DNA from 3 places in the Devosia neptuniae genome. Region 3 is predicted to be linked to each of the others. Evidence: riboswitches for the same ligand, from Rfam matches in the RefSeq annotation. Region 3 holds a riboswitch; each other region holds the start of a gene.
What was found. Region 3 has a riboswitch for cobalamin ahead of N8A98_RS02265 (ABC transporter ATP-binding protein). Riboswitches for the same ligand answer to the same signal wherever they lie in the genome.
Positions count from the first base shown of each region.

Region 1: another riboswitch for cobalamin. It lies ahead of N8A98_RS04765 (CbtB domain-containing protein); the one in region 3 lies ahead of N8A98_RS02265 (ABC transporter ATP-binding protein).
Region 2: another riboswitch for cobalamin. It lies ahead of N8A98_RS13465 (ABC transporter substrate-binding protein); the one in region 3 lies ahead of N8A98_RS02265 (ABC transporter ATP-binding protein).

Region 1 covers NZ_CP104965.1:457,178-467,546, forward strand. The annotation lists gene cobN (cobaltochelatase subunit CobN) at 1-2,433, opposite strand, end outside; gene N8A98_RS04745 (hypothetical protein) at 2,433-2,873, opposite strand; gene N8A98_RS04750 (alkylphosphonate utilization protein) at 2,873-3,091, opposite strand; gene cobW (cobalamin biosynthesis protein CobW) at 3,172-4,230, opposite strand; gene N8A98_RS04760 (CbtA family protein) at 4,227-4,997, opposite strand; gene N8A98_RS04765 (CbtB domain-containing protein) at 5,018-5,206, opposite strand; cobalamin riboswitch at 5,244-5,452, opposite strand; gene N8A98_RS04770 (DUF2164 domain-containing protein) at 5,746-6,000, shown strand; gene N8A98_RS04775 (DMT family protein) at 6,102-6,458, shown strand; gene N8A98_RS04780 (hypothetical protein) at 6,549-6,701, shown strand; gene aztA (zinc ABC transporter ATP-binding protein AztA) at 6,698-7,462, shown strand; gene aztB (zinc ABC transporter permease AztB) at 7,459-8,331, shown strand; gene N8A98_RS04795 (metal ABC transporter substrate-binding protein) at 8,476-9,384, shown strand; gene N8A98_RS04800 (Fur family transcriptional regulator) at 9,407-9,841, shown strand; gene rsmD (16S rRNA (guanine(966)-N(2))-methyltransferase RsmD) at 9,925-10,369, opposite strand, start outside.
Region 2 covers NZ_CP104965.1:2,163,702-2,174,070, forward strand. The annotation lists gene N8A98_RS13445 (type I secretion system permease/ATPase) at 1-720, opposite strand, end outside; gene N8A98_RS13450 (Ig-like domain-containing protein) at 739-2,001, opposite strand; gene N8A98_RS13455 (pyrimidine dimer DNA glycosylase/endonuclease V) at 2,210-2,593, opposite strand; gene N8A98_RS13460 (lipocalin family protein) at 2,723-3,232, shown strand; cobalamin riboswitch at 3,287-3,494, shown strand; gene N8A98_RS13465 (ABC transporter substrate-binding protein) at 3,639-4,649, shown strand; gene N8A98_RS13470 (FecCD family ABC transporter permease) at 4,694-5,686, shown strand; gene N8A98_RS13475 (hypothetical protein) at 5,891-6,139, shown strand; gene N8A98_RS13480 (zinc metalloprotease) at 6,389-6,994, shown strand; gene N8A98_RS13485 (substrate-binding domain-containing protein) at 7,036-7,974, opposite strand; gene N8A98_RS13490 (xylulokinase) at 8,091-9,545, shown strand; gene N8A98_RS13495 (GMC family oxidoreductase) at 9,609-10,369, opposite strand, start outside.
Region 3 covers NZ_CP104964.1:472,145-482,513, reverse strand. The annotation lists gene N8A98_RS02290 (TauD/TfdA dioxygenase family protein) at 1-87, opposite strand, end outside; gene N8A98_RS02285 (ABC transporter ATP-binding protein) at 197-1,282, opposite strand; gene N8A98_RS02280 (ABC transporter permease) at 1,279-2,082, opposite strand; gene N8A98_RS02275 (ABC transporter permease) at 2,099-2,980, opposite strand; gene N8A98_RS02270 (ABC transporter substrate-binding protein) at 2,986-4,026, opposite strand; cobalamin riboswitch at 4,755-4,968, shown strand; gene N8A98_RS02265 (ABC transporter ATP-binding protein) at 5,075-5,908, shown strand; gene N8A98_RS02260 (ABC transporter substrate-binding protein) at 5,943-6,866, shown strand; gene N8A98_RS02255 (FecCD family ABC transporter permease) at 6,906-7,967, shown strand; gene N8A98_RS02250 (AraC family transcriptional regulator) at 8,088-8,981, opposite strand; gene N8A98_RS02245 (SDR family NAD(P)-dependent oxidoreductase) at 9,122-9,877, shown strand; gene N8A98_RS02240 (LysR family transcriptional regulator) at 10,213-10,369, shown strand, end outside.

The sequences.
Region 1 (10,369 bases), on a different replicon from region 3:
ACTGTTAGCATTGAGCGCGAGATAGGGTGCAAACACGTTGGGGCCGTGCCACGGGTCGCCGAGGCGGGCCGTCAGCGGGTCGATGCCGAGCTTGAGATCATCGGCCAAGGCGCGGATCAGCGAGTTATCCCCCGGGGCGTCGCCGCGCGGTACTCTGGCCAGAGCCACGGTGAGGTCGCGGGCGAGATCGCCCTGCGGCGATTGGCCGAAGACGTGCAGCCCATCGCGGATTTGCGCTTCCTTCAGGTCGCAGAGGAAGTTGTCGATTTTGATCAGCGCTTCGGTTTCGTCTTCGGGCAGGCCGATATCGCGATCGAGCCGGCTGTCGCGGGTGAAATCGAGGATGCGGCGGCGCAGATCGGCGAGGCGCCGGCGGTCCATGCCGGAGGCGGCGTAATATTCGTCGAGCAGGGCCTCGAGGTCCTTGAGGGGGCCATAGGTTTCGGCGCGGGTGAGCGGGGGCACGAGGTGGTCAATGATGACCGCGCCGGTGCGCCGCTTGGCCTGGGTGCCCTCACCGGGGTCGTTGACGATGAAGGGATAGAGATGGGGCAGTTGGCCCCAGAGTGCATCGGGGTAGCTGGCGGCATCCAGCGCGGTGGCCTTGCCGGGGAGCCATTCGAGCGTGCCGTGCTTGCCATTGTGGATCAGCGCATGGGCTGAGAATTCGTGGCGCAGCCAGAGATAGGCGGCGATGTAGGCATGGGGCGGGACCAGGGCCGGATCGTGGTAGCTGGTGGTCTCGTCGAGGTGATAGCCACGGGCAGGCTGGAGCAGGATGGCGACGTTGCCGAAGATGAGGGCGGGAAGGTGGAAGGTGTCGTCGCGCACGAACGGGTCCGTCGTGGGATCGCCCCAGCGGGTGGTGACCTCTTGCTGGATTTTTGCTGGGAGAGTGGCGAAGAGCTCGGCGTAGCGCGCAAGGGTGAGCGTGGCGGGAGAGGTGCCACGGGCGGGGTTGGCGTTGGTGGGGCCGGATTGGAGGGCGGTGATGAGGGCTGCGGAGTCAGAGGGGAAGGCCCCCTCACCCAGCGGCTGCGCCGCCGAGCTCTCCCTCGAGGGGAGAGGTGAAAGAGTGTAACCTGCCCCCTCCAGTGCCCGCAAAATCTCGACTGTGGATTGCGGGGCATCGTAGCCCACGCCGTTGGCGAGGCGGCCGTCGCGGGTGGGGTAGTTGGCGAGGACTATTGCGACTTTGCGGTGGGCGCGGGGGGTGGTGCGGAGGTGGGACCAGTTGGCGGCTAGGGTTACGGCGCGGGTGATGCCGGAGGGATCGGGGGCGTAGGCGGAGAGGGGGACCTGGCAGCGCTCGTGCCAGACGGCGTCGGCTTTGTGGCCGATGATGAGGCCGCCGATGCGGCCGTCGACTTCGGGCATGACGAGGAACATGGCCAGGTCTTTGGAGCTCAGGCCCTGGCTGTCGGCCAGCCATTGGGCTTCGGGGCGGCCGGACTGGATCAGTTGGATGACGGGCGCGTCGGTGCCGGAAAACGGGTTGGATTTGGCGTCGAGGCTATCGAGGCCGAGAGCGAAGCCAGTGAGGTTGAGGATGGTGGCGGGCGGGAAGGCGGCGAGCGCGTTTTGCACGAAACGGACGCAGGGGGCTTCCTTGAGGGAGGACACCAAGAGGGGGACGGGCGCCAGGTTCTGGCGCTCGAGTTCGGCGATGAGGGCGGTGATGGTGGCGGTGCCGGCGCCTTCGAGGGCGGCGCGGTAGAAGAGGATAGGGATGAATGGGCGGGCATCGGAGTACCCCCTCCTAGCCTCCCCCTGATAGGGGGAGGGACCGCCCAGTGGGTGGGCGTGGATTGAGCGTAAGGCGGATTCGTCGGTGATGCCGAGGCTGGGGTGCCAGAGGCCGAAGCGGGCGAAGGGGGTGGGGGTGAGGGCGGTGAGAAAGGCCCCCTCATCCGCCCTTCGGGCACCTTCTCCCACGAGGGGAGAAGGAAGGGGGGCAGCGAGGAGAGCGAACGCCTTCAGGATGGTATCGGCATTATCCGGACCGCCGGCGATGAAGAGATTGTGGAGGCGCGTCCAGTCGTCGGGGTGGATGGTGGAGCGGGATTGCAGGATGGGGTCGGGATTGGCGTCGCCGGGGATGAGGGCGAGCGGGATTTTGTGGTTGGTGCAGAGGGCGGTGAGCTCGTCGACGCCATATTGGAAATAGGCGGCGCCGCCGATGAGGCGGAGGACGACCAGGCGGGCGTGACCCACCGTTTTTTCCAGCCAGAGATCGACCGAGAGATTGTTGGAGAGGCGCAGGGTATTGGCGAGGCGCAGTTCGCTCTCCCCTGCCCGGTCGGCGGCACCGGCGAGCATGGCCAGTTCGCTATCGGCGGCGGAGGCGAAGATCAGCGCGCCGGGGCGCTGGTTGAGATCGATGGCTTCGCCTTCCTGCTGGATGGCGCCGGCCTGGGCGGAGAGCAGATGCATCAGGCGGCCGTCTTGCGGGTGAACCAGGCGAAGATGGCGGTGCAGCCGAGCAGCGCGACGGCGCCGGCAACGGCTGACACGAGCTGGAGCTCGGTGTTGAAATATTTGTTGGCGCCGAAGGAGGAGACGAACAGCGTCATGCCGAACCAGCCGGCGGCGGCGCCGAGGGGAATGGCGGCGAGCATTTGGGCGCGCAGGTTGTGGTAGCGGTGGCTGAAGACGCCCATGACCACGGCGCCGACCAGGGCGGGGAACAGGCCCAGTGCGTAGCCGAACAGCAGGACGAGGGGGGCGTCTTCGAACAGGTCGGGCATGCGGCTGGGATTGTCCGGCCAATCGGCCAATGCGCCGGCGAGGAGGAAGACCACCGCGCCCACGGCCGGGCCGACAAACAGGGTCAGCAGGAAGCGGGGGATTGCTGATGTGGTGGAGGTGGCCATCAGGCTTTTTTCAGGAACTCGGTGCGCAGCACGAGGCCTTTGACCTTTTCGGCATTGCACTCGATTTCGGCGGTGTCGTCGGTGAGGCGGATGTTCTTGACCAGAGTGCCGCGCTTGAGCGTGACCGAGGTGCCTTTGACCTTGAGGTCCTTGATCAGGGTGACGGCGTCGCCATCATTGAGCTGGGTGCCGTTGGAGTCCTTGGTGATCTCGGCCATTGGGGAGGTCCTTTTTTTAGGGGGATACCCCCTCCTAGCCTCCCCCTGACAGGGGGAGGGATGGATTGGGGCTTGCGGGCCTAGGCGGCAACGGCCAGGGCGCGTTGCAGACTAGCGGTGATGGCGGCGTGGTCGAGGGGGGATTGGCCGATGACGACGAGGGCTGTTTCGCGCAGCTCGCCATCTTTCCAGGGGCGGTCGAAATAGGCGGTGACGCGGGGGCCGACGGCCTGGATGGCGAGGCGGGCATTGGCGCCGGGAACGGCGGCAAAGCCCTTGAGGCGCAGCACATCGTGATCGCGGATGGTGGCTTCGATGACGGCGAGCAGCTCATCCTTGCTGCCGATGGACGGCAGACGGATGGAGAAGCTGTCGAAATCGTCGTGCTCGTGGGTTTCCCCGCCATGTTCCAGCTCATGGTGGCTGGGGCGATTGGCGATATCGTCTTCCGAGGACATGCCCATGCCGAGCAGGGCCGCGATATCGACGTGACCATTGCGGGCGCGGATTAGGCCGACGCCGGGGCGCATTTCGGCGCGCAGGTTAGCTTCGACGATATCGAGCATGGCGGGATCGACCAGATCGGCCTTGTTGACGATGACGAGATCGGCCACCGAAAGCTGGTCTTCGAACAGCTCGCCCAGCGGCGTTTCATGATCGAGCATTTCGTCCTGGCGGCGCTGGGCGTCGACGGCGGCTTCGTCTGAGGCAAAGCGGCCTTCGGCGAGGGCGGCGGCATCGGCGACAGTGACGATGCCGTCAATGGTGACCTGCGCCTTGATTTCGGGCCAGTTGAAGGCGCGGATCAGCGGCTGGGGCAAAGCCAGGCCCGAGGTTTCGATGACGATGTGATCGAACTTTTCGGGGCGGGCGAGCAGCGCCTGCATGGTGGGGATGAATTCATCGGCCACGGTGCAGCAAATGCAGCCATTGGACAGCTCGACCATATCCTCTTCGCGGCAGGTATCGTCGCCGCAACCGGCCAGGATGTCCTTGTCGACACCCAGATCACCGAATTCGTTGATGATCAGGGCGATGCGCTTGCCCTTGGGGGCATGGGCGAGGAGGTGGCGGACCAGGGTGGTTTTGCCGGCGCCGAGAAAGCCGGTGATGACAGTAGTGGGGATCTTTTCGATCATGCAATGGCTCCGATCGGGGTGGCCGCCGAGCGGGCGGCAAAGAGGTCGTTGAGGCGGCCGAACAGGGTGCCGAGCACGGCCCAGAACACGGCGGAGGTGCCCAGGGTAATGGCGGCGAATTCGGTTGCGAGGTGGGCGGGCACGGCGCTGGGCTCATCGGGGGCGACGGGCGCGCCGATAATGTGGGGAGCAGCGATCAGCGCGACGGAAACGGCAATGGCCCAGCTGGCGCGAGTCTTGGCGAGCAGCACGAAGGCGGCGCCGGTGGCGATGGCGGTGCCCACCCACCAGAGCTGGCGGGCGAACAGATCAGCCGCAGGCATGCCGGGGAGCTCGGGCGCCAGGCCATAGGCGGGGGCCAGCGAGAAGGTGATGAAACCGGCGGCGCCCCAGAGCAGGCCATTGGCGAAGGTGATGGGGATATTGGCGAACATGGAGATGGCGCCGATGACCAGGGCAAAGCCGGCGGCGGCGAGGACGGTGGCGAGCGTCGTATAGGCAGTGCGCTCGAAGCCGTCCTGCGGGGCCCATTCTTCGGGCTCGGCGGCCGTGCTGGCGGCGGCGTCAGCGTGGCTGTGTTCGGCCGTGCCGGGGGCGTGTTCGTGGTCAGCGACTACGGCAGCTTCGCCATGGCTGTGGCCGCCTTCACCCTCGAAGGTTTCGGCATGCAGAATGAGCGGGGTGACGCGGAAATGCTGGATGGCGGCGGTCAATAGGCCAGCGGCCAGCGCTGCGAAGAGCGCAGCGGCAAACAAATTGCGGATCATTTTTTCTCTCGTGCTCTGCCTTAGTGGCAGGGGAAGCCCATGGCGTGGCGGGTGTCGTGGGCGCCGTTATGCAGGCGGAAATCGCCGGCAAAGCCGGTGCCGACCAGAAGGGTCAGACCGAGCATGAGGGCCAGAACACCAGCAATGAGGCGCTGGGACAGCGAGAGAGACGTGGAGACGGCGGTCGTCGTATTGATCGTGGTATTCATGGCAGCACCCTCCGTGCGCGGAATAGATTGGGCTTTTCGCCCGGCTGATGTGCCGGCAGGTCTCCTGGCTCGCGGTGATAACCACTCCCCTCGCCTTCCCGGCTATTCGCCAGTGGCATGAAAGGGGAATGCACCGCTTACAGTTGCGGGGGCAGCCACGGTTTTGCGCCCTGATGGGTACGTCGCACCGTGTTCCCTTTTCCCGCCTGTCGCTTGCGGCGTGATGCCGGGCTGCAAATGCCAGTTTGCTGCGCTCCGGTGCTCACGTACCAACGTACGCTCCGCTCCGGTGCTCGCGCACCGCCATTTTCGCCTCGGCCTGACGCCGCAGGCATCGGGCGGGGTATCCCCTTGCCACAACGGACGCGGGGAACCAACACGAGGATTGGTTTGCCACTAAATCGGGGCGACTGCAATGTGGTTGGTAGGAAAAGCGGCGCCAGGTCAAGCGCGAGGTCGGCGCGTTCAAGCCAATTTGGCGAACGGCGAAACCGGCGACTCGCAGTAGACCTGATCGCCAGAACCTGCGGAGACATAAGATGAAACCGATCAAATTCAGCCGCGAGGAAACCAAGGCGATCGTGGATGAGATCCGCGACTATTTCCGCAACGAGTTGGACCAGGATATCGGCTCCATTCCGGCCGAGATGCTGATGATGTTCTTTGCCGACAAGATGGGCGCCTATTTCTACAATCGCGGGGTTTATGACGCGCAGGCCCTGGTGCGCGAGCGGATGGATAATCTGAGCGATGATCTGTTCGGGTTGGAGCAGCCGACCAAGCATGTGCGCTAGGGCATAAGCACGAATGCGAAATCCACTTTCGCGGCAATGCGGCGCCGGATAAGCAGTGAGACCGCCAATGGGCGGTTTTCTGGCCTTTTCAGGAGGAAGCCTTGGGCTTCAACTTTGCCACTTTTGCCCCGATCGGGCTGCTGCTCGCGTCCAATGTGTTCATGACCTTTGCCTGGTATGGGCATCTGAAATGGCCGACATCGGCGCTGTGGCTGGCGGTGATGATCAGCTGGGGCATCGCGTTTTTCGAATATTGGCTGGCGGTGCCGGCCAATCGGATCGGGGAAGCGGTCTATAGCCCGTCCGAACTCAAGACCATTCAGGAAGTCATCTCGCTGTCGGTGTTCGCGGTGTTCACCGTGTTCTACTTTGGCGAGAAGCTGACGCTGAACCACGGCATCGGGTTCGGGATGATCGCGCTGGGGGCATTTTTTATCTTCAAGGGCCCGATCAAGTAGGATCGGCTGTTGGCTGTGATGTGAGGTCTTGACGATTGCGACCGTAATGTTATTACGTTGCGTCGACACATGTATAGCACAAGAACGGCCATGGCTCACCAGCATACGCATCCGCACGCCCCGGTAAAATCGAGGGGGCGCAGCTTTGGCCTGGCGCAGATGAGTGCGCTGGCGCGGCTGGCCATCGTGGTTCCGGCGATCGTGTTGATCTGGCTGGTGCTGTGGCTGTTGGTGCGGTCATGAGTGCCATCCGCATCGAAGACCTGACGCTGGGCTATGACGCGCATCCGGCGGTGCATCATCTGGACGGGGCGTTCGAGCGCGGTTCGCTGACGGCGGTAATGGGGCCCAATGGCTCGGGCAAGTCGACGCTGCTCAAGGGCATGATCGGGGCGATCAAGCCGCTGAGCGGACGGGTGACGCTCGATGGCATCGACAGCCGCGACATTGCCTACCTGCCGCAGATTGCCGAAATCGACCGGAGCTTTCCGGCGGTGGTGGCGGATCTGGTGGCGCTTGGATTCTGGAAGCGGCGGGGGCTATTTTCGGCCATTCGCGGCGTTGATCGCAAAGAGATGGAAGCGGCTTTGGCGGCGGTGGGTCTTGTCGGCTTTGAGCGGCGGCCGATCGATACGCTGTCGGGTGGGCAATTGCAGCGGGCGCTGTTTGCCCGGGTGCTGGTGCAGGATGCGCCGGTGATCCTGCTCGACGAGCCATTCGCCGCCATCGACCAGCGCACCGTGGCGGACCTGACCGAGCTGATCAAGCACTGGCATGGCGAAGCGCGCACGGTGATTGCCGTGCTGCATGATGCCGAGCTGGTGCGGGAAGCCTTTCCGCGCACGCTGCTATTGGCACGCGAGGCGATTGCCTGGGGCGACACGGAAGAAGCGCTGACGGCGGATAATCTGCGCCGGGCACGGCAGATGGTGGAGGCCTGGGACGAGCATGCGCCCTGGCATGAGCATGATGGCCATGGCCACAAGCATGGGGCACACCAATGAACCTCTATGATTTCCTGATCGGGCCGTTCGTGCAATTCGGCTTCATGAACCGCGCCTTGGCCGGTGCCATCATCCTGTCGCTGAGCGCGGGACCGGTTGGCGTGTTCCTGATGCTACGCCGGATGAGCCTGACCGGCGACGCCATGGCCCATGCCATTCTGCCCGGTGCGGCGGCGGGGTTTCTCGTATCGGGGCTGGCTATTCTGCCGATGACGCTGGGGGGCTTTGCCGCCGGGCTGATCGTTGCGGTGCTGGCGGGGCTGGTGTCGCGCTTCACCATTCAGCGCGAGGACAATTCTCTGGCGGCCTTCTATCTGATTTCGCTGGCGCTGGGCGTGATGCTGGTGAGCCTCAAGGGCTCCAATGTGGACCTGATGCATGTGCTGTTCGGCACGGTGCTGGCGCTGAACAATGATGCGCTGATCATGATCGGCGCCATTGTGACGGTCAGCCTGGTGGCCCTGGCCATGTTGTGGCGGCCGCTGGTGGCGGAGTGTCTCGATCCCAGCTTCCTGCGCAGTGTCAGCAAGGCGGGTCACCCGGTGCACCTGATTTTTCTGGCGCTGGTGGTGCTCAATCTGGTGGGCGGGTTCCAAGCGCTCGGGACACTGCTGGCGGTGGGGCTGATGATGCTGCCGGCGGCGGCGGCGCGGTTCTGGGTGCGCAGCCTTGAGGCCACCTGCGGGCTGGCGGTGCTGATCGCGGTGGTCTCGAGCTATTTCGGGCTGCTCGCCTCCTATCACCTGAGCATCGCCTCGGGGCCGGCCATTATCCTCGTCGCCGGGGCGATTTACCTCATGTCGCTGCTGTTTGGACGGCGCGGCGTCATCACCAATGCCACGCGGCCGGCCCGGCATCGGGTGGCCTGAAATGTGTGGTGCCGCGGGCTCGATATTTGCTGAGACCCCGACACCCCCACCCTTGATCCCTCCCCTCAAGGGGGAGGGAGACGACTGCACCCTCAAGTCTCTCTCCGGGCGGCAGACCCGCTCACTCTCAAAGGAAGTCCAAGAATGTTTCTGAAGCTCATAACCGCTACACTGCTCACTTCCGCGATGCTGGCGCTGCCCGCGAGTGCGGCGGAAGTCAAAGTCGTGGCCAGTTTTTCCATTCTCGGGGATATCGTTGCCCGTGTCGGCGGCGACCGGGTGGAGTTGACGACGATCGTCGGTGCCAATGCCGATACGCATGTCTATGAACCCAAGCCGGCCGATGCGCAGGCGCTGAGCCATGCGCAGGTGTTTTTCGTCAATGGGCTGGGCTTTGAGGGCTGGCTGGACCGGCTGGTCGAAGCGACGGGCTTTGCCGGCCCGGTGGTGGTGGCCAGCGAGGGCGTCAAAACCCACGCCATGGCCGAGGAGGAGCATGGCCATGAGGGGCATGACCATGGCGAGACCGATCCGCATGCCTGGCAGAGCCTGAAAAACGGGCTGCTCTATGTGAAGAATGTGGCGGCGGGGCTGTGCGCGGTCGATCCGGATGGCTGCGCGGTTTATGAGGCCAATGCGGCCGAATATTCGACGGAGATTTCGGCACTCGACGCCAAGGTGATCGCCGATATCGATACCGTGCCGGAAGCGCAGCGCAAGGTGATTACCACCCATGATGCGTTCGGCTATTTCGGCGAGGAATATGGCGTGGAATTTCTAGCCCCCGAAGGCATTTCGACCGATAGCGAGGCTTCAGCCGCCGATGTGGGCAAGCTGATCGAGCAAATCCGGGCCGATGGGGTCAAGGCGCTGTTTATCGAGAACATGAGCGACGGCCGGCTGATCCGGCAGATCGCCAGCGAAACCGGCGTGACAGTGGGCGGCGAGCTTTATGCCGATGCGTTGTCAGAACCCGGCCAGGGGGCAGCGAGCTATCTCGGTATGTTCAAACATAACGTTGAACTGCTGGTGCCAGCGATGGCAGGAAAGTAGTCTGACTACAGGAGGCATGACAATGGCACATTCGCATGATGACCACAGCGGCCACAACCATGTGTGGGCTGATGATCTGACGAAGAACCAGGGGTTGGTGCTGGGTGCGTTGACGCATTCGGACGGGCCATTGTCTGCCTACGATATCCTCGACAAGCTGCGCGGCGACGGGCTGCGGGCGCCGCTGCAGGTGTATCGGGCGCTCGACAAGCTGGTGGAACGGGGCCTCGCGCATAGGCTGGAATCGCTCAATGCGTTTGTGGCTTGTGCGGATGAGCATTGCCATCGCAGTGGGCTGATTGCTTTCGCGATCTGCGAGGGCTGCGGGAAGGTGGATGAATTCGCCGACGCGGTGATCGAGGAGCGGCTGGGGGATTGGGCCGGGCAGAAGGGCTTTAAGGTCGAGCGGACCACGATGGAGATTCGTGGGCGGTGTGCGGAGTGTGTGGCGGCGTAAGGCACTGGGATCGGAGTACCCCCTCCTAACCTCCCCCTGATAGGGAGAGGGACCGCCCGGTGGTTGGGGCGGGAGTGGAACGCTTAGGCAGCCACGCTCAAGAAATGCACGGCGGCGGCGCCGTATTCGCGGCGGTCTTCCAGGGTGAAGCCGGCGGGGAGCGTGATCGTGGCTTCGGTGCTGTCTTCGAGGACCATGGTGGCGCCGGGGGCGAGCCAGCCATTGGTGCGGAGCCCCGCCAGCGCCTGTTCGCCCAGGCCCTTGTTGTAGGGCGGGTCGAGGAAGACCAGGTTGAACTGGCCGAACGTGCCGGGCGTGCCCAGGTCGGTGGCGTCGCGGCGCAGGAGTTTGGTGATGCCCCCTGCCCCGAAGGCCTCGATGTGGTCGCGGATGATGCCGCGGGCTTCCGCACCGGTATCAACGAAGGTGACGTGGGCGGCCCCGCGCGAGAGGGCTTCGAGGCCCAGCGCGCCGGTGCCGGCGAAGAGGTCGAGCACGCGGATGCCATCAAAGACCGGGCCGAGGCGG
Region 2 (10,369 bases), on a different replicon from region 3:
GGCGGCTTGATCGCTGCCGGTGCGCAGCGCGGCGATCATCCGCCCGGTCTGGGCGGCCCAGCGGGCGCGCAGATCGTCGAGCATCCCCATGGCGATGACGGTTTCGGCGTTGACACGAATGTTTTCGGCCTGCCGCTGCCGCAGCAATTGGGCGGCACTGGCCTGTTGGGTCGGCTGTCGCGCCATGGCTTCGTTGATGATCATCAGCGCCGTGATGACGAGGCACCCGGCGACAGCCAGCCAGCCCAGCCAATAGTGGAACAGGAAGACGACGGCGAGATAGACGGGCACCCAGGGCAGATCAAGCAGCGCCAGCGGCGCGGAACTGGCAAGGAACTGGCGCAGCAGGTCGCCGTCGCGCAGCGGATCAGCGGTTTTGGGGGCGTCAGCGATGAGCCGGAAGTGAACGGCTGCTGCAAATAGTCGTCCGGAAAGCCGGGCATCGAGCACATTGGCCAAGCGGGTCGCCATGCGGCTGCGCAGTGCATCGAGAAAGCCATAAAAGGCAAAGAGCCCGCAGACCAAGCCCGTCAGCACCAATAGCGTGGGGACCGAGCGGCTGGCCAATACCCGGTCATAGACCTGCAGCATGAAGAGCGGCCCGGTCAGCATCAGCAGGTTGGACACAAAGCTGATGGCGCCCAGCGCCATTATGGGTCCGCCCAGCGACAGAACCGGGCCGCTGGGCCCGGCTGGTTGTTGCATTAGCGATGGTTGCATCAGCTTCTCCGGCGACGCCTAGAAGAAGTGATAGTCGCCTTGCCCGATCTGGGCCGTGCCGTCCGCCATCTGCACCATGATCAACCCGCCGCCATCCGGATTGTCGGGATCGTTCACGCGGTAGATCTGCAGCGTCTGATCGTCGCTGGCATAGTGGTCGAAGGTCAGTGTTGCATCATCGCCGAAGCCGAAGAGGCTGATGAAGTCCTGCTCGCCGGGGCCGGAATGACCCGCGCCATGGAAATCGATGATGTGGTCGAGCCGGCCATTGTGGTCCGCCGGATCAGCGAAATCACCCGGATTGAAGATGAAGGTGTCGTTGTCAGCGCCGCCTTGCATGCGGTCGACGCCCGTTCCGCCGGTGAGCTTGTCCCGGCCGCGTTCGCCATGCAGCAGATCATCGCCCGCGCCGCCATTGAGGGAATCGTCAAAGCGGCTGCCAAACAGATCGTCATTGCCGCCCTTGGAGGCGACAAGGACCGGATGGTCGCTGTTGAAATAGCGCAGGATGTCGACGCCATCGCCCAGGGCGATATATTCGGGACCAGCCATGGATCCTCCAATGGTGATTGTGACCGTTGCCAGATTGCTGTTGCCCTGGCCGTCGGTCGCCATGATCGTGAACGTGTCGGTGCCGACAAACCCGGATGCCGGGAAATAGTCGAACAGGTTGCCGTCAAGAAAAGCCGAGTGATAGTGGACGCTGCCCAGGAATTCGCTTTCCGGGAAGGGATAGTGATTGCCGTCATAGCGCCGATCGAGTTCGATCGTGCCGTGATCGGGACCATCGACGACGGTGAAGCTCAGCAAGTCATAGTCGACATCACTGGCCACGAATTCGATGTCGTTGAGAGATTGGCCGGGCGCCAGAACCAGGTTCAGATCGGAGACGACCGGCGCGGTGTTGACGAAGCTGTCGGGCAGTTGCACGCCGTCTTGAACCCTGATCTGGTGGTAGCCGTATTGGGTATTCTCGCCACCGAAATACATGGTGGCGCCCTTGTAGGTCACCACGAAATCGTCGGGCGTGTCAGCCATGACGGAGACGACTTCCAGCGATTGGCTCGCGCCTTCGGCATGGACGGTGCGAAGGAAATTGCCGTCATTGTCAAAGATATAGGTGTCGAGATTGGAGAAGATTCCGTATTTGCCATCATGGGTGAAGCCGGTGATGGCAAAGAAGCCGTCGAAGACATCGACCGACTCGACCGTTACCCAGCCGAAGAAATAATCCGGCAAGGCTCCGATAGGGTCGGAAACATTGCCTTCAGTATCGGTCAAAGTGAAGGAGTAAGCGACGTGCGGCTCGCCTCCCTCCAAGATAGTCAGTTCACTACCATTACTTAGGGTGGGCATCATGTTCCTCGAACGCTTTTACAGTGGGGAGGACGGCATGGGCACGTTTATTAAGTCGAGGCTAGCAGGCCGCCGGACGGCTTCCAAGCTGCGCCGGAGGCAGGTGAGGGGCGCTTCCGGCGCATGGCTCGCGCTAGATTTCCCGCTGCAGGCGGTCCGCGATCCGAGCCCGGTTGGCCGCGATAGCTGCCGCCGTCGGCTGCCAGTCCTGGCACCAGGCGGCAGGGAAGCCTTCCAGCAGGCGATCGGTGTCGGTGAAGCTTGGCCGGTAGCCGCGGGCCTGCATTTCAGCCACGAGCGCGGCCTGTCTTTTGGCAAGGTAGCCCAGGCGGCTGTAAAAGAACCGCACATGACCGGCGCCCAGCCGATATTCGACGGGGTTGCGCGGGTCATCGGGCTGCTCGCCGCGATCGATTGCCGCGCGGACGAGCGCAAAGATTCGAGGCAATTCCCGATATTCGGCGACCAGATGTGGCCCGGTCAATTCAGCTGGGGAAATGCAGTTGATGCGTGTCACGAGAGGCCCTTGGGCTGAGGCAGAGCAGCTTTGCCATAGAGCGGGCCGGTCCGACCCGTCAACCGGCACCGCCCGCACAGGAACCTTTGCAATCGAGTTGGCGTTGGCTCCCGCTCCGGAGACCTGAATATGACCGACGTGACCGCCATAGCCCGCCTGGACCTGAGGCGCTATCTGGGCCGGTGGTATGAGATTTGCCGCCTGCCGCTCAAATGGGAAGACGAGACGGCCACTGATATCACTGCCAATTACACACTGAACGACAAAGGCAATGTCGGCGTCGATAACCGCTGCTTTGACGAAGACGGCAAACCGGCCCGCGCATTGGGCGAGGCTTTTGCAGTGGATGACACCAATGCCCGTTTGCAGGTGAGCTTCCTGCCCCCGGTTATCCGGTGGCTGCCCTTCGGCAGGGGTGATTATTGGGTGCTCAAGATCGATCCCGATTACGCCGTTTCCCTGGTCGGCTCGCCCAGCAGAAAATATCTGTGGGTGCTGGCGCGGCAGCCATTCGTCGCCCGCGAAACGCTCGACGAATATCTCGCCGAAGCCCGCCGCCAGGACTTTGATTTGACCGGGCTTATTACCCCGCGCCACACCGGTCGCGTGGTGAGCGACGACATGGTCGAAGGCAAGTAAGCTGAACGGGCAGCATCGGCCACCGGCAGGACTTGCGGCCACATTAGCCGGCGTATATGAGAGCCATGTCACGGTTCCGCCAATTGAGCGCGGATCAAAAGGGAACACGGTGCGGATTACCCATCAGGGGCCAAAACCGAGGCTGCCCTCGCAACTGTAAGCGGCGAGTTTGCTGTTCATTACCACTGGCCTTTTGGCCGGGAAGGGAACAGCAAGCATCCGAGCCGCGAGCCAGGAGACCTGCCGCGACACCGATCAGCATGCCGGACGAGGTGTTTCGGCGGGGTTCGAGCCAGCCTGGCTGGCTTGTCGTGCGTGTTCTCGTCCGTAACAGGACCGCTCGCACCCTCGCATCTATGCCTATCGGCTTGCCGTTCGGTTGTCCCGAACTGCATCACGAGAGGTTATGATGCGTCTTCCTGCTATCGTCACCGGCACCTTGCTTGCCGGCGTGGCCTGCATGCCTGCAACAGCGGCCACACACTACCCGCTCATTCTTGAAAATTGCGGCGCCACCATCACCATTGCGGCAGCGCCGCAACGCGCGGTCGGCATCGGCCAGAACAGCTCCGAAATCATGTTGCTGCTGGGATTGGCCGACCGCATGGTGGGCACCGCCGTATGGGTTTCCCCTGTACTGGACGAATTGGCTAAGGCCAATGCCGGCGTGCCGCGCCTGGCCGATAATCAGCCCAGCTTTGAAAGCGTGGTCGGGACCAATCCCGATTTCGTTGCGGCGCAATTCCTGTCGGCCCTGGGGCCGGAGGGCCGCGTCGGCACCCGCGAGCAATTCGCCGATCTGGGCGTGCCCAGCTATGTCTCGCCCACCGATTGCGACACGACCGACAATATTTCCGCCGATGGTTCGCGGGCCAATTTGTGGACGCCGGAATTGTTGTATCGCGAGATCGAGGAACTGGCAGCGATCTTTGACGTCTCGGCCCAGGGTGATGAGCTGATCGCCGACTTCCGGGCGCGTGAGCAGGCGGTGCGAGATCGTCTGGCTGGCCGCTCCGATGATATTTCGATCCTGTTCTGGTTTTCCAGTGCGGAGACTGCCGGTGATGCTTGGGTGGCGGGTAAGAACGGCGCTCCAGGTTATATCACCAACGTGTTGGGTGCCCGCAATGTCATCGAGACCGAGGCCGAATGGCCGCTGGTCAGCTGGGAAACGATCGCCACCGCCGACCCGGCCGTGATCGTCATCGGCACGATGGATCGGCGCACGCAGGCGGCGGACGATCCGGCGGTTAAGCGCGAATTCTTGCACACGGACCCGGTCGCCAGCGCATTGTCGGCGGTGCAAGCCGGCCATATCGTCGAAATGGATGCGCAGGCGATGAACCCGACGCTGCGCACCATTGGGGGGCTCGAAAAGCTTGCCACGGCGCTGGAAGCCTTCGGTCTCCTCGATTGAGCGCAATTGCAGGCCTGCGCCCGGCCTTCCGGCCGGGTGTTCTTATCGTCATCGCCACTGGCCTCCTGCTGCCCGTGGTGATTGCATTGGGGGTGGGCATTGGTGAAATGCCCATCAGCCTCGAAACGACCGTGCAGGCGGTGACCAATCGCCTGGGCTGGACGCAGCACGAGCTCAGCCGCATCCAGGAAAGCGTGATCTGGGACTATCGGCTGAGCCGCTCGCTGGCCGCCGCCTGTTGCGGCGCGGGCCTGGCGCTTTGCGGCGCCATATTGCAATCGCTGCTGCGCAATCCGCTGGCCGAACCCTATGTGCTGGGGATTTCGGCCGGCGCCTCGACCGGGGCAGTTTGCGTCATGCTGCTGGGGCTGGGTGCCGGGGCGGTGACGCTGTCGGCAGGTGCCTTTGCCGGTGCGCTCGCCGCCTTTCTGTTCGTGGTCATGCTCGCCTCCGGCGCGCGTGGCGGCACCGAGCGCACAATTCTGGCCGGGGTGGCGGCGTCGCAGCTGTTCAATGCCCTGACTGCCTATATCGTGGCCACATCTGCCAATGCCGAACAGGCCCGCAGCGTGATGTTCTGGCTATTGGGCAGCTTTGCCGGCGTGCGCTGGTCCGATGTATCGCTGGTGGCCATTGTGGTTGTTGGCGGGCTTGGCATCTGCCTGCGCTATGCCCGCTCGCTCGATGCCTTTGCCTTCGGCGAAGATGCCGCCGCTTCCCTTGGCGTGCCAGTGCGCCGGGTGCGGCTGGTATTGTTCGCCGTGACGGCATTGATGACGGCCATGATGGTGTCCATGGTTGGGTCTATCGGCTTTGTGGGCCTCGTGATCCCCCATGCCGCCCGCTTCCTGGTCGGGCCGGGTCATATGCGGCTGCTGCCGGCTTGTGCGGTGATCGGGGCCAGCTTCATGGTTCTGGCCGATATCGTCTCCCGCATCATCTTGCCGCAACAGGTTTTGCCGATTGGGGTGGTCACGGCCCTGGTCGGGGTGCCGTTCTTCGCGGTCATTCTCTATCGCGGCGGGCGTCGCGGATGAGGCCGGAAGTGCCGTGGCGCCTTGAAATCGGGGCGTCGAAGGGCCATATTCAAACCATATGCGGGCTGCTTGCCCATGTCGGGATCGTCGATCGCCCGGCCATCTCCAGATTTGCGAACGGTTGCCCCGGCCGCTTCATCGCGGCTGGGGCTGTTGCCTGCGGTGCCATGGCATCTGCTGAACCCAATCCAGAAGGAATGAACCATGTCCGGTTTTGACTATTCCGCCGCTGCCGAACTCTATCCGAGCAAGGGCCGCAATGAATCTCCCAAGGCGCGCTACCGCCGGTTTGCGACCGCCGCAGAGGCAGTGCAATACGCTGTCGAGGAGATGCCGCAGGCCTTGCTGCGGGGCTCGTTTCTTGAGGTTGATGAGCAGCGCTTCGATGGCGCGCAGATTCTTGATCTCTACAGTGCCGAAACCTACCCGCTGGTGCGCGCCCCTGCGGACTGAGCCCAAATAATGGGAACGGGCCGCCATCTTGTGGGTTGATCCATAGAGGCCGGCGCGCGTCAACCGGACGTGGTGGTATAGGGAACGGGCTGGTTTTTCCGGTTTCCCGGTCCGGCCAACGCAATGGCAGCCGAGCTCTTGTCCCACCCGCGCCGCGCCTCATCCGCATTCCTGTTCCACGGTGATTGTTGCCTGCGATGGCTTTGGCGCAGTAAGTGCGTAGAGGCCAACGCGCCGGAGAGTCGCGCCGTGAATTTACTCCGAGAATTGAGCATGGGAGAGATCGTGTCGCGCATTGCGGCCGTGCTCCTCTATGCAGCAATCCAGGGCCTCGCTCTGGCCGGTTTCGCGCGCCTGCTGGGTGACAAACGGCCGCAATATGAGGGCCGTCTGACCGCCAATCCCTTTGTCCATATCTCGGTATGGGGCACCGTGATAGCAGCGCTGTTCGCCATGAGCTGGGTGCGGGTGGTGCGGTTCGACCCGGCGCAGAATCGGTTGGGACGCTGGGGGCTGCTGCTGGTGGCCGTGTTGGCGCTAGCTGTGGTCGTGGCACTGGTGCCACTGATCGACCTGCTGCGGCCGCTGGCCTTGCTGTTACCGCGAACCGGTGGCTATGCAGTGCTGTATGTGGCGGGGCAATTGCAGATATTGGCTTTGGCCTCGGCAGCGCTCAATCTGCTGCCAATCCCCGGACTGATCGGCGGGGTGCTCTGGCAGGCCATCTGGCCGGGCGAGGAGCGGCGCCTGCTGCGGCTCGAGCCTTTTGGGCTGGCCTTGGTGATCGTCGCAATCGTGGCCGGCCGGTTGCCCAACCTGGCCAACATGCTGCTGCCGCTGGTACAGCTTCGCTAGGAAGCCGCCTCTCCGCAAGGGAGAGGCGCCCGATTGGCGGACTACTCCGCGTTAACCGCAGTGATGAGCTTGGTGGGCACGTAAGTGACGCGCTGCTTGAGCTCTTCACCGGCAAGAACCCGCGTAACAGCATCAGCAGTAGCGGCGCCGATGCCGGCGAAGTCTTGGGCGACGCTGGCCTCGAAATTGCCGCCCGTGGCGATGGCTTCGCGGGCCTGGGGGTTGGCGTCGATGCCGGTGATGACGATGCCTTCGCCCTCACGGCCGGCGGCTTCGATGGCTTGGAGGGCGCCGAGAGCGGGCTGGTCCCAGGCGGCCCAGACGGCCTTGATGCTGCCGGGCTCTGGGTTGGCGGCAAGGATGGCTTCCATCTTGGCGCGGGAATCGGCAATGCCGCCGTCGGAGACGTCGGGGGTGACGCGGTCGAGTACTTTGATATCGGGGAAATTGCCGAAGACGGCATCGGCCACCACGCCGCGCACCTGCACGGGCGGGAAGGCTTCGAAGATGAACATCACCACATTGCCCTCGCCACCGATACGGTCGGCCACATAGGTCGCGGTTTCGGCGGCCATGGCATAGCCATTGGAGGTGACATTGGTGGCCAGCAGCGGATCGCTGCCGGCATCCATGCCGATGACCGGAATGCCGGCGTCGGCGGCGGCCTGCAGGCCCGCAGCAACCTGGCTGGGATCGACATTGATGACGATGGCATCGACATTCTGGGTGACCATGTCCTCGATGCGGCTGATCACGGCGGCGACGTCGCCGGCGGTGTCGATGACATTGACGTCCCAATCCTTGTCCTTGGCGGCAGCCTGGAAGGACTCGACATAGAATTGAGTGCCGGGCTGGGCCAGATAGGGCGTGATGATGGCGATCTTGGACTGGGCCATGGCGCCGCTCGCGCCCAGAGTGGCAGCGAGCAGGCTCGCGCCAGCCAGCAGGCTGCGGGTGAAATGAATGGTCTTGAACGTCATATGCTTGTTCCCCTGGATGCGAATGCCATCGGGTACGTCGTCGCGATGGTTCCCTTTCGCCGGCAGGCACCATATTGGAGAGGCTTGAGGGCGACTAGGCAATTTGGGGACGTGACGTGGCGAAAATCACGCTGATCGGCTTGGATGTGGGCACGACGGCCACCAAGGCGGTGCTGATCGACGAGGCGGGGGAGCGATTGGCGGCGTTTGCGCATCCGCATGCGACCAGCCGGCCGCAGGAAGGCCATGCCGAGCAGGACCCGCGCGATTGGATGGCCGGCGTGCTGGGGGCGCTGGATGCTTTTTCGCAGGGGCATGATCTGAGCGGGCTCAAAGCGATCGGCATTTGCAGCCAGGTCAATAGCCATGTGTTCGTGGATGGGGCAGGCACGCCGCTGCTGCCGGCGATTATCTGGCAGGATGGGCGTTCGGCGCCGGATGCAGCTGCCCTGGATGGGCAGGTGAGTGCGGACCAGAAAATCGGCTGGTTTGGCACGCCGATGCCGATTGATGCGAGCCATGCGCTGTCGCGGATGGCGCATGTGCGGCGAATGCATCCGGACATTTATGCGCGCACGCGCCATGTGCTGGCGCCCAAGGATTATTGTATTTTGCAGCTGACCGGGGCGGTGTTGAGCGACCCCATTGCGGCGGTGGGGCTGGTGGATGGAAGGGGCGATTATGTCGCCGAGCTGCTGGCGCTGGTGCCGCGGGCGGCGGAGCTATTGCCGCCGCTGGCGAGCTTTACGACGATTGCGGGCACGGTGCGGGCAGGACTGCCTTGTGCCGGCGTGCCGGTTGTTGTCGGGGCAATGGATGCCTGGGGCGGCATGTTCGGGGTGGGCGTGGTGGCCAATGGGGACGCCATGTATCAGAGCGGCACCAGCGATGTGCCGGGGATTGTCTCGAGCACGATTGTGCCCACGCCGGGAGTGATCCTCTTTCCGCCCTATGAGGGGGTGGTGATGCATGCGGCGCCCACCCAATCGGGCGGGGCGGCGCTGGGGTGGATCGCGGGCGTGTTGGGGCGGACGCCAGCCGAGGTAGCGGCTTTGGGTGCGAGTGCGACGCCGGGGCCATCGGTGCCGCTGTTTTTGCCGCATTTGCGGGGGGAGCGGGCGCCGCTGTGGGATAGCGCGTCGCGGGGAGTATTTGCGCGGCTCGATCCGGGGTCGGGGGCGGCGGAAATGGCGCGGGCAGTGATGGAGGGCGTAGCCTATGCCGGGCGCTGGGCGTTCGAGGCGCTGTATCGCTCGGCGGCGGTGGACCCGGCGGTGATCAATATTGGGGGCGGCGGGTCGCTATCCGATGGCTGGTGCCAGATACGGGCGGATGTGTTGGGCAAGCCCCTGCGGCGCTGCGTGGCGCCGGAATCTGCGGCGCTGGGAGCGGCGATTTTAGCGGGACAAGCGAGCGGGATTGGGGGAACGCTGACGGAAGCAGTGCGGCAACTCGTGCGGTATGACCGGGTATTCGAGCCGAATGGCGCGGTGGCGGGCTACCATGCCGACCGGTTTGGTCATTATCAGGCGCTGTATGCGGATTTGCGGGTTTTTAATACGCGGTTTTAGTTCGCACGCTGAGCCACCCTTCTCCCCTTGTGGGAGAAGGTGCCCAAGGGCGGATGAGGGGGCTTAGCGCCCCGTCCCGATCATCTCTGCGGCTTTTGAGCCGATCGCCATGGCGGGGGCATTGGTATTCCCCGAGACGATAGCGGGCATGATCGAGCAGTCGATAACGCGCAGACCATCCACGCCGCGCAAGCGCAGGCGCTCGTCGACGACGGCCATGGGGTCACTGTCGGGCCCCATGCGAGCGGTGCCGACGGGGTGGTAATTGGTTTTGACGGTCTGGCCGGCGAAGCGGGCGAGGTCTTCCTCGGCGGTAACGGCGGGGCCGGGCAGGAGTTCTTCGGCGATCTTGGATTTGAAAGGCTCGGTGGCGAGCAATTGGCGGGCGACGGCGAGCGATGCCAATGTCAGCCGCAGATCGTCGGCATGACCGAAGAAGTTGCAATCGACCAGTGGCTGATCCCCGGGATTGGCCGAGCGCAGCTTGACGCTGCCGCGCGCCTTGGGGCGGAGCAGGCAGGAGGTGAAGGTGACGCCATAGGTGGGCTTGGCGGAGGAGACGTCACGGTCGAGATACACGATTGGCGCGCAATAGAGCTGGATGGTGGGGCGGTCGCCGCCGTCGGGATCGTAGAACAGGCAGGCTTCGATGCCGGTGGTGGTGACGGGGCCCGAATTGAACAGCAGATATTGCAACCCGTTGCGGATCATGGGCCAGCCCTTGTCCTGGCCGAAATAGCCGGACTTGGCTTTGGTGGTGGCGATGATGGGGACTTCGTGATGGTCCTGCAGATTGGCGCCGACGCCGGGCAGGTCGGCGGCAA
Region 3 (10,369 bases):
AGTATAGTCATTGAAATCGAAGCCTTGGATGTCTGCACAGACATTGCTGTCGTGCTGAACGGCCGTAATTCTGTTCTTTGTCAGCATCGTTTTTCCTCCACTGGATGATGATCTCGACAATCACAAAATAGATGTAGTGAACCCGCTGCGTCCAATATCAATGGATCATTATTGATATTGTTCTGCTATTAATCAGCTAGCGGGTGAGGAGCTTTATGGCCGCCGGCTCGACGGTCAGTTCGATCGCGACGTCCGTAGCCAGTTGGGCGCCGCGAGCAGCACTGATGAGCGCCTTGAAGATCGTATTGCTCTGATGCCGGCACCACACTTCGAGATAGGCACCCAGATTGACGATCTTGATGATCTGGACCGGCAGCACGTTGGCCGGACGCTCAGTTGGGGTCGGCCCTTCGATCCAGCGCAGGGCTTCAGGCCGAATGCTGCAGAACGCGATTTCTGACGACGCCGGGGCAGGGGAGGCGGCCAGCAGCTCAAGTCCGGTTTCGGCGACCCGGACCCGTTGAATGCCGCCAGCATTGGCGATCGGGGTAACAGCAAAGATGTTGGACTTGCCGATGAAATCGGCGACGAAGGTCGATTGTGGCGCGCGGTAAAGCTCTGAGGGCGATCCAACCTGAGCAATGACGCCCTCATGCATGACCACGATCCGGTCGGACATGGCCATGGCTTCCTCCTGATCATGGGTCACATAAACGAAGGTAATGCCCAGCTCGCGTTGGACATCCTTAAGCTCGATACGCATGGTTTCGCGCAGCTTGAGGTCTAGGTTCGAGAGAGGCTCGTCCAACAGCAGAAGCGATGGGCGAGGGGCGATAGCCCGGGCCAGGGCGGTGCGTTGCTGCTGGCCGCCTGAGAGCGCTTTGGGATAGCGGTCTTCGAAGCCTTCAAGACGGACACTTTGAAGCGCCTTTTTGACTTGAGCATCGACCTCATCCCGCCTCTTGCCCTGCATCTTGAGGCCGAAACCCACATTTTCGGCGACGGTCATATGAGGAAACAGGGCATAGTTCTGAAACACCAGACCGACCTGACGCTTTTCGGGAGGTACGCCGGACTGTTCGACACCTCGTATCCTGATCTGTCCACTTGAGGGCGAAATAAAGCCAGCGATCATGTTCAGGGTAGTGGTTTTGCCGCATCCCGAGGGTCCCAGGATGCTGACGAACTCGCCATGGGGCACGATCAGGTCGATTTCACGCACGATCTGGCTGGTGCCAAAGTTTTTGCTCAGATTGATCAGTTCGATATCGCTGGTGCTCATTTGCTTCCTCCATGGATCTGGGCTGAGAACCCGCCGATTTTTTCAAAGACAAAGATCACCGCCAGCACGAAAAGCAGCGAGGCGACATTGACCGCAGCCAGCACCGGATCGAGGCTGTATTCGAGATAGTTAATGACGGTGATGGGCAGGGTGGTTTCCCCGGGCCGGACCAAAAAGACCGACAGCGGGATGTTGTTGAAGGAGATGATGAAGGCAAAGGTCATGCCGGAGAAAACGCCCGGCTTGATGATGGGGAGCAGCAGGTGCCGGATGCGCTGGGCTTTGGTTGCACCCAGGCTCTGGCCGGCCCGGTCAAGGTTCTTGTCGAAATTGAACATAGCGGTGGCGATCATCCGCACAGCAAATGGCAGGGTCAGGATGATATGCGCCGCGACCAGACCTGGCGTGCCGACCCATCGATAGAGCCCGGCCGAAGACAGGAACAACACGATCGCCACGCCTTTGACGATCTGGGGGACAGCTAATGGCGAGAGCAGAAAAGACATGATCGTGGCGTGACCGGGGCACTTTTCAAAGGCCACGACGTAGGCTGCAAGCAGGCCAAGTACCCCACTGACCAAGGACACGAGTATGGCGATTTGGGCGCTGAGGATGAAGGGATCAATCCATCGACGCGCCATCAGGTCGCCATACCACCGCACAGTCCACTCCCATGGAACGAGGGTCACCTTGGAGCTGGGACTGAGTGAAGCCGCCATCACCACGATGAGGGGCAGGGTGATGAACGCCATGACGAGAGCGATTGAGACCCAGAACAGGCCGGAGACAATTCGGTTCATATCGATCACCGGGGTTCTAGAAATGAAGCTTTTTGTGCAGGCGCATTTCGAGACGTGAGCCGACAAAGGCGATGATCAGCATCATCACCAGCAGCACGTTCGCCATGACCGCGGCAAAGGACCAGTCGATGTAAAAAAGGACCTGCTCGTAGACCATGGTGGCGAGAACCTTGAAGCCGGCGCCGCCTAGGATGGCTGGGGTGGCATAGGCGCTGGCGGACATGGTGAAGGCGAGCAACATCGAGCTGACAATGCCGGGAACGGTCAGTGGCAGAACGATATGGCGAAGCACGGAGACGCGCGATGCGCCCAAAATCTGCGCTGATTTTTCGAGGTTTTGATCGACGCCCTGCAGGCTCGTTAGCAACGACAGGATGCCGAACGGCAAGATCACATGGGTCAGTCCAACGACAACACCGAACATGTTTTTGGCCAGGGGCAGGGGCTCCGAGATAAGACCGAGCCACATCAATCCACTGTTTATGAAACCGTGGTCTTCTAAAATGATCAGCCAGCCATAGGTGCGCAACACCACGCCGGCGAGCTCTGGGGCGATTGCCAGGGCAAAGACCACCGCCCGCCAACGGGAGCGAGACCGCGCCAGGAAATAGGCCACGGGATAGGCCATGAGCGTGACGCAGATCGCCACGAGCCCTGACATAAGAACTGTTCGGCCCAGACCCGCCAAGGAGAAGTCGTCGGTAAAGAAACGCTCATAGCTGGCAAGAGACGCGGTCGATCCTCCCTGTGGATGGAAACTGAGGCCCACCATCATGCCCATGGGAATGGCGAAGAACACCAGAAGCAATAAGGTCGGGGGCAGGAGGGGCAGGTATTGGCGAGCCCGGGACGTCCAAACAGGACGTCCCCCTTCGGCGGTGAGCGCGATACTGGACATGGCCACTACCGCGCGGCCGGAACGACTTCGCGTTCCCAACGCTGGCCCCATGTCGAGAGGTTGGCGGCAAGCGAAGTCAAATCGGGAAGGAGGAGTGCGTCAAGATCAGCTTGCGTTGTGATCTTGCGGGCTCTGGCCTCTTCGCTAACCTCGATATCGGCGCGGGCGGAGCCAACTTTGTAGCCCTCGACCCAGCGTTCCTGGCTGGTCTTTTCGAGAAAGAAGTCGACGAACTTAAGTGCTAGTTCCTTGTTGTCGGCGCCGACAGGCACGTTGAGGGTGGCAATAAGGGGTATCGAGCCTTCCTCGGGGAGGATGTAGTCGACGGGCGCGCCACTATCAACGAGCAGTTGGGCCCGACCGTCCCAGAACGGCATTGCCCAGACCCGGCCGTCCTGAATGTAGCTTTCGAGAATAGCGGACGCCTGCTCGAAACCGATTGACTGAGCGGCGAGGCGGGCCATGGCCTCAAAGCCAGGATCGATATTGTTGTCGATATCCCCACCATGCACCGATGACATCAGCTGGGTGAGGAAGGCCGCCATGATGTTGGCAAACGTGGGCAGAACAATCCGGTTGTCGAGGCGCTCGTCGAAAAGATCGGTCCAGGATACAGGCGCTTCTTCAAGCATGTCGGTGCGATAGAGCAAGGCAAGATATTGCAGCTCGTGGACCGCTCCGCATTCGCCAGCAACGGCGCTAACGGCGGCATTGAGGTGAGCGAGGTTGGGGATGGTTTCGACGCTCAGTGGCTCCAACAGACCTTCGCGACATCCTTCGAGCGACTGGGACGCGGTCATAACCACGACATCGAAGCCGGGGCGCCCGTTGGTAGCTTTGATTTTGGCGTAATCCTGCTGCGAGGACCCCACCGCATCATAGATCACCGAAACGCCGTACTGCTCTTCAAACGGCTTGATGATGGCGTCCTGAATGATCTGCTCGTATGGGCCGCCATAGCTATTGACGATCAATTCCTGACCGTGAGCGATTGTTGTGGCGCCTGACAGCAGAGCAGCAGACGCTACTAGATATGCTGACTTCATGATGTTCCCCTCTTGAACTTGCGCTGGGCAAGGTGGCGAGGAACGGATCAGACTTCCAATATTAAGCTTCGCTCATTAATATCACAACGTTATCAATAGCGTTGCTCTGCGCCCTATAATCCGTTCCCGATGATATCAGGGTCGGACGCTGAGGTCGGATGCCTTGAGATGTTTGAATGTCGATAGCCACAATTGGTAGCCAGGCTCGTCGCCGTCTTGACGAGCATGGATTGCGCACCAGGCAGCGATGGATGTGGCTCTCGTTCCGAAGATGCTGGTAATCGTGCTCGCGGCCGCAGCCGGACAGGCCGCGAGGTTTTTGACGTCAGCGATCAAGCCCCGGGGGAGGGGGTGGATAGTGACTTTGTTTCTGACATGGCGGTGCTCCATAGAGAAGAGCCCAGCACGTTGGTGGCCGGACGTTTCTACGGCAGGCAACTGGCCTGCATCGTCCGGAAGCACCATCAATCAGTCAACAGTCGATGTAGCTGAATCCTAGCAACAACAGGTCGAGACACAACTATAAATTTCTGCGAGCACGAATATGTTAGCGCTTTCCCCGCGGGATTTCGACGTCGCTCGATTACGCACCATTCAAAGTCCTCGTGGTTGGAAACAGTATCCGCACCATGTGAAAGCAGCCCGTTGGAAACCGACCCCATGTCGGCCACAGAGGCCACAGTTGTAATTTACCGAGAGCGGACATTGACAAGGTTGCGTCCGAAATGCCCTATGCACTCGTCGTAGGTTCTTCGGCGGCCACAAGCCAACGGGGATTAAAAGGGAACACGGTGCGACGTACCCATCAGGGCGCAAAACCGTGACTGCCCCCGCAACTGTGAGCGGATAGCTCTTTCGAGATGCCACTGGCCGTAAGGCTGGGAAGGTTCGAAGGCGCCGTGACCCGCAAGTCAGGAGACCTGCCATCGACACACCTTTCAACCCGGCCGGGGTGTGCCGCGGGGAACGATGATGGCGCTTGACGACACGACCAAAAAGCTCAGCCTGATTTCGCCCGCAATGCGCCCCGCATCTGCGGAGCGCCTCGGTGAACCACGTCCACCTCGCTGATCATCTGCTTCCCTTCGACCCGTCCGGCCGCACCCGGCGCCCGGCTGCCCTACAGGTCGACGGGCTGAGCTGGGGACCTTCTAGAGCGGCACGGCTGCTGCACGACATCGCGTTCAGCGTTGCGCCGGGCGAGATGCTCGCTGTCGTAGGGCCGAACGGCGCTGGCAAGTCCTCGCTGCTGCGGTGCCTCTATCGCTATCATCAGCCGACTAGCGGGACAGTCGCCCTCGATGGTGCTGACATCTGGGCCATGGCTCCGCGCGATTGCGCCCGCCGGATTGCTACGGTGCTGCAGGAGCCAGCGACCGATTTCGGCCTGACCGTCGCCGAGATTGTCGAACTGGGCCTGACACCGCATCTGGGACGGTTCGGTCAGGCCGATCTGGCCGAGGTAGAAAGCGCGCTGGCATTGATGGGTCTCACCAGCTTTGCCGCTCGCGATTTCGTCACGCTCTCCGGCGGCGAAAAACAACGGGTGATGATCGCCCGGGCGCTGCTGCAGAAGCCCGATCTGCTGATCCTGGACGAGCCCACCAACCATCTTGACATCCGCCACCAACTCGAAGTGCTCGACCTGCTATCGCGCCTCGACGCCACCGTCGTCGTCTCGCTGCACGATCTGGCACTGGCCTCGGCCCATGCCGATCGCGTGCTGGTGCTCGACAATGGCCGCCAAGTGCAACTGGGCGCTCCGCTCGACGTGCTGACCCCCCAATCCATCCGCCGGACCTTCGCGGTCGGCGTGGCCATCGACACCCACCCTGCAACGGGTCGTCCCCGCTTTTCCTTCCATCTCAACGACAAACCTTGAGGAGCCTTCCGTGCGTCTTGCCTCCACCTTTCTCGTGCCGGCCTTGCTGGCCGCAACCACGGCCACAGCGCTCGCCTATCCCGTCACCGTTAAGAGCTGCAATCGCGACGTGACCTTTGACGCGGCGCCCATGCGCGCAGTGTCCAACGACGTCAACCTCACTGAGATGATGCTGGCCCTGGGCCTCACCGACCGCATGGCCGGCTATACCGGCGTCTCCGAATGGAAGACGCTGGACGAGACCTTGCGTGCCAATGTCGAGCAATTGCCCGAACTCTCACCCGACTATCCGACCAAGGAAGTGTTGCTCGGCGCCGATGCGGACTTCTACTTCGCCGGCTGGAACTACGGCATGAGGGTGGGTGGCGAGGTAACGCCGGAAACGCTGGCGGCGTTCGACATCGCCGTCTACGAGCTCACTGAGAGCTGCATCCACATCATGGACAAGCCAAAGTCCTCGATGGACGACATGTATGTCGACCTGCTCAACCTGGGCATTATCTTCGGCGTTGAGGACAAGGCCGAAGCGCTGGTCGCCGGCTACAAGCAGGAATTGGCCGATTTCAGCGCGACGCTGCCGGCCAGCGAAACCCCACCCAAGGTGTTCGTCTATGACTCGGGCGAGGACAAGCCGTTCACCGCCGGACGCTATGCCATCCCCACCGCCCTGATCGAGGCGGCCGGTGCCAGCAATATCATGGACGATGTGGCATCGAGCTGGGTCGAAGTCGGCTGGGAGCCCGTGATTGAGCGCAATCCGGACGTGGTCGTCATCGTCAATTATGGCGACGTCACCGCCGAACAGAAGATCGCCTTCATGAAGGACAATGCTGCGTTCAAGGATATTCCGGCCGTGGTGAACGATCGTTTCGTCGTGCTCGAATATGTGGAGGCGACGCCCGGCCCGCGCAACATCGCGGCGATCAAGCGCCTCGCTGCCGCGTTCCACCCCAAATGATCTGATAGGGCTGGCCAATCCGGTCGGCCCGTTTCGACCATGTCCCACAAGCACCTCGTCGCCGGTCCCCGGCATACCATCCTACACAACCTGCCGCTGCTCACGGCTGGCCTCGTCATGCTGCTTTTCGTCGTGATGATGGTCGGCGTCAGTGTCGGTGCCATCGCCGTCCCGCTCGACGTGGTCTGGGGCGTCGTGGTCAATCACCTCGCCCCGGGCAGTGTCGAGGTCACCTGGTCGGCTGGCCGAGACAATATTGTTTGGGAAGTTCGCGTACCGCGCGTGATCCTGGGGGCGATCATCGGCGCCAGCCTCGCCCTGGTCGGCGCCGCGCTCCAATCGGTGACACGCAACCAGCTTGCCGACCCGCATCTGCTCGGCATTTCTTCCGGCGCGGCGCTCGGTGCCATCATCGTGCTGCTGCATACCGGCATGTTCCTCGGCCTCATCACCGTGCCGCTCTTTGCCTTTGGCGGGGCACTGCTCACCACGGCGATCGTGGTCGGCGTGGCCAATCTCTCCAACGCCACCAATGCCAGCCGGCTGGTGCTGACCGGTGTCGCCGTGTCATTCGTCGTCACCTCGCTGGGCAGCCTCGGCATTTTCCTGGGTGACCCGCGTGCCGCGCATACCGTGATCTTCTGGATGCTCGGTGGCCTGGGCCTGTCGCAATGGGCCCAACTCCCCTATCCGCTGGTGGCTCTAGCGGGTTGCGGCGCTTATCTCACGGCCAATGCCCGCAACCTCAACGCCATGACGCTGGGCGACGAGTCGGCGACAACGTTGGGTATTCCCGCCGCCCGGTTCCGCATCATCGTCTTCATCGTCTGCGCATTGTTGACTGGCGCCGCCGTTGCCTTTTCGGGCATCGTATCCTTCGTCGGGCTGATGATCCCCCACCTGGTGCGCATGGTGGTCGGTGGCGACTATCGTCGCGTGCTGCCACTCTCGGCGCTTGTAGGCGCCATCTTCCTGGTAGTGGCCGACATGGCTGCCCGCATCATCATCCCCCCACAAGACATCCCGCTCGGCGTCATCACCGGCCTGGTCGGCGGCGTATTCTTCATCGTCCTGATGCGGCGGAACAAGAGGATTGGGTGAAGTTTAGCTCGCCATGGGACCGACGAGAGCGAATTTCATGTCCGGTTTCTGCCGCACCTGGCCAAAAGCAGGCCAACTGCTCTCCACCCCAAAGATGTCACCTGCATACGACGCCGCGGGTTAGGCCGCTGATGAAAGGCGCTGCCTTGCAGTTCGGATGTCGCGTGCAGGCGACTGCCCGAACAGTCGGCCATATTCCCGGGTGAACTGCGGTACGCTCTCATACCCTACGGCGTAGGCCGCAGTGCTGATTGCTTCTCCAAGCGACAGCATCAGTCGGCGGGCTTCAATCAGGCGCAACTGCTTCTGAAATTGCAGCGGCGTCAGTGAGGTCTGCGTCCGGAAGTGCTCATGGAAGGACGACAACCCCATGCCGGCGCTCTCGGCGAGGCGCTCGACCGGCAGGGTGGTCGTGAACTCCGTTCGGATCAGGTTCACTGCCCGCGCAATGCGCTGTGCATGTCCACCCGGCACACCAAGGGCGCGAATAGCGCCGCCATGCTGGCCAGATAACAGCCAGAAGTGCAGCTCTCGCAGCAATTGCGCCTGCAGAACCGGAATCGCAGCGGGTCGGTCCAGGAGTCGAATGAGGCGCAGGGCTGCGTCAGCGACCTCCGCCTCGGTTCGATCGACCCGCACCGGCTCCCCTGCAGCAAAAGGCACTGCGCCCATTTCGGCGACTAAATCTGCAATGATGGCCGTGTCCATCTCGAAAACCACTGACAGGTAAGGAGTCGCAAGGTTTGCCCGCATGATCTGGCTGATCGTGGGCACGTCGGCCGTAATCAGTAATGACTCTCCCGCGCCGAATTCGAAGGTGTGCGGCCCCATGGTCACACGTTTGCTACCCTGCAGCACCAGCGCCACTAATGGTCGGTTAATCGCATGCTGGAGAGCAGACGGCGTTGTCTCCCGCACGACGGCCAGGCCGGGAATGGGGGTGGCAGCGACACCATGCTCATTGGCGTGGGCCTCAGCAAAGCGTGCAGCATTGGTGAGCAGGGGCTGGTTCACAGATAAATACTAACGCAGGCGTCGGTCTACAAGCAAGCTCAGTGGACGATCAGGCAAGAATTGTCGAGCTTCGGGCAACTTCGCTACCACCGATCGAGCGATGGTCCTGCCAGTGAAAACGCAAGGCAAGGAGCTAGCATATGAGCACCATTTCCATCGTCACCGGCAGCAGCCGTGGCCTAGGTCGCAATACCGCCATCAGCATCGCCCGTCACGGCGGCGACGTCATCTTGACCTACCGCAACGGCGCCGATGCGGCCAAGGCTGTCGTTGCCGAAATCGAGGCGCTTGGCCGTAGGGCGGTCGCCGTCCAGCTTGAGACCGGCGATATCGCCGGCTTCCCGGCCTTTGTTGAACAGGTCCGCGCGGCACTGAACAATATCTGGAATCGAAACAACTTCGATCACCTGGTCAACAATGCCGGCCATGGTGAAATGGTCGCGCTTGCGGAGACCACGGAAACGCAGTTCGACACCATGTTTAATGTCCATGTGAAGGGCGTTTTCTTCCTCACCCAGGCGCTACTGCCCCTACTTGCCGATGGGGGCCGCATCGTGAATTTCTCGTCTGGCTTGACCCGAGTGTCCTATCCTGGGTTCGGTGCCTATTCCGCCGCCAAAGGTGCCGTGGAAATCCTGACCCTCTACATGGCCAAGGAATTCGGTGCCCGCGGCATCACCGCCAATACGATTGCGCCCGGTGCGATCGAAACCGACTTCCTGGGCGGTGCTGTTCGCGACACACCAGCCTACAACGAAGCCTTCGCCAGCATGATCGCACTAGGCCGTGTCGGACTTCCGGACGATATCGGCCCGGCCGTTGCTAGCTTGCTTGGTCCAGACAACCGCTGGGTCACCGCCCAGCGCATCGAGGTTTCCGGCGGCCAGAACATTTAGCTAGGCAGCAAGGGCCAGGGCTCCGCATCGGTGACTTGGCCCTTCTAGTCTCAGCATGGAGAGCCAAAGTCGCTGCTTTGTTGCATCATCGAAATGTGCCTTTGCGACGTCGCCTTCCTGCTGTGGGGTGAGCACTCCGGGTTCCGCCAGCTCCCGATCATCCATCTCACAGAGAACAACGCCCTCTCTGCGGATGTCCGTGTTCGCGAACAGTTCGGCCTGTGAACTATGCCCAACCGGAGTCCCGTCACAACATTGTTGGCGATTGATTTATGAATAGGTCGCTTCCATAATCGCGGAAGGACGCAGTGCGCTAACTTGAGCTACAGACCGCAATGGAATTTCGTCAGCTTTCTCTGTTTGTTGCTCTTGCCGAAGAGCTCCATTTTGGCCGGACCGCCGCGCGTTTTAATATAGCTCAGCCGGCATTGACCATTCATATCCAGAACCTTGAGCGCGACCTTGGTGTTCAGTTGCTGATCCGCTCGACGC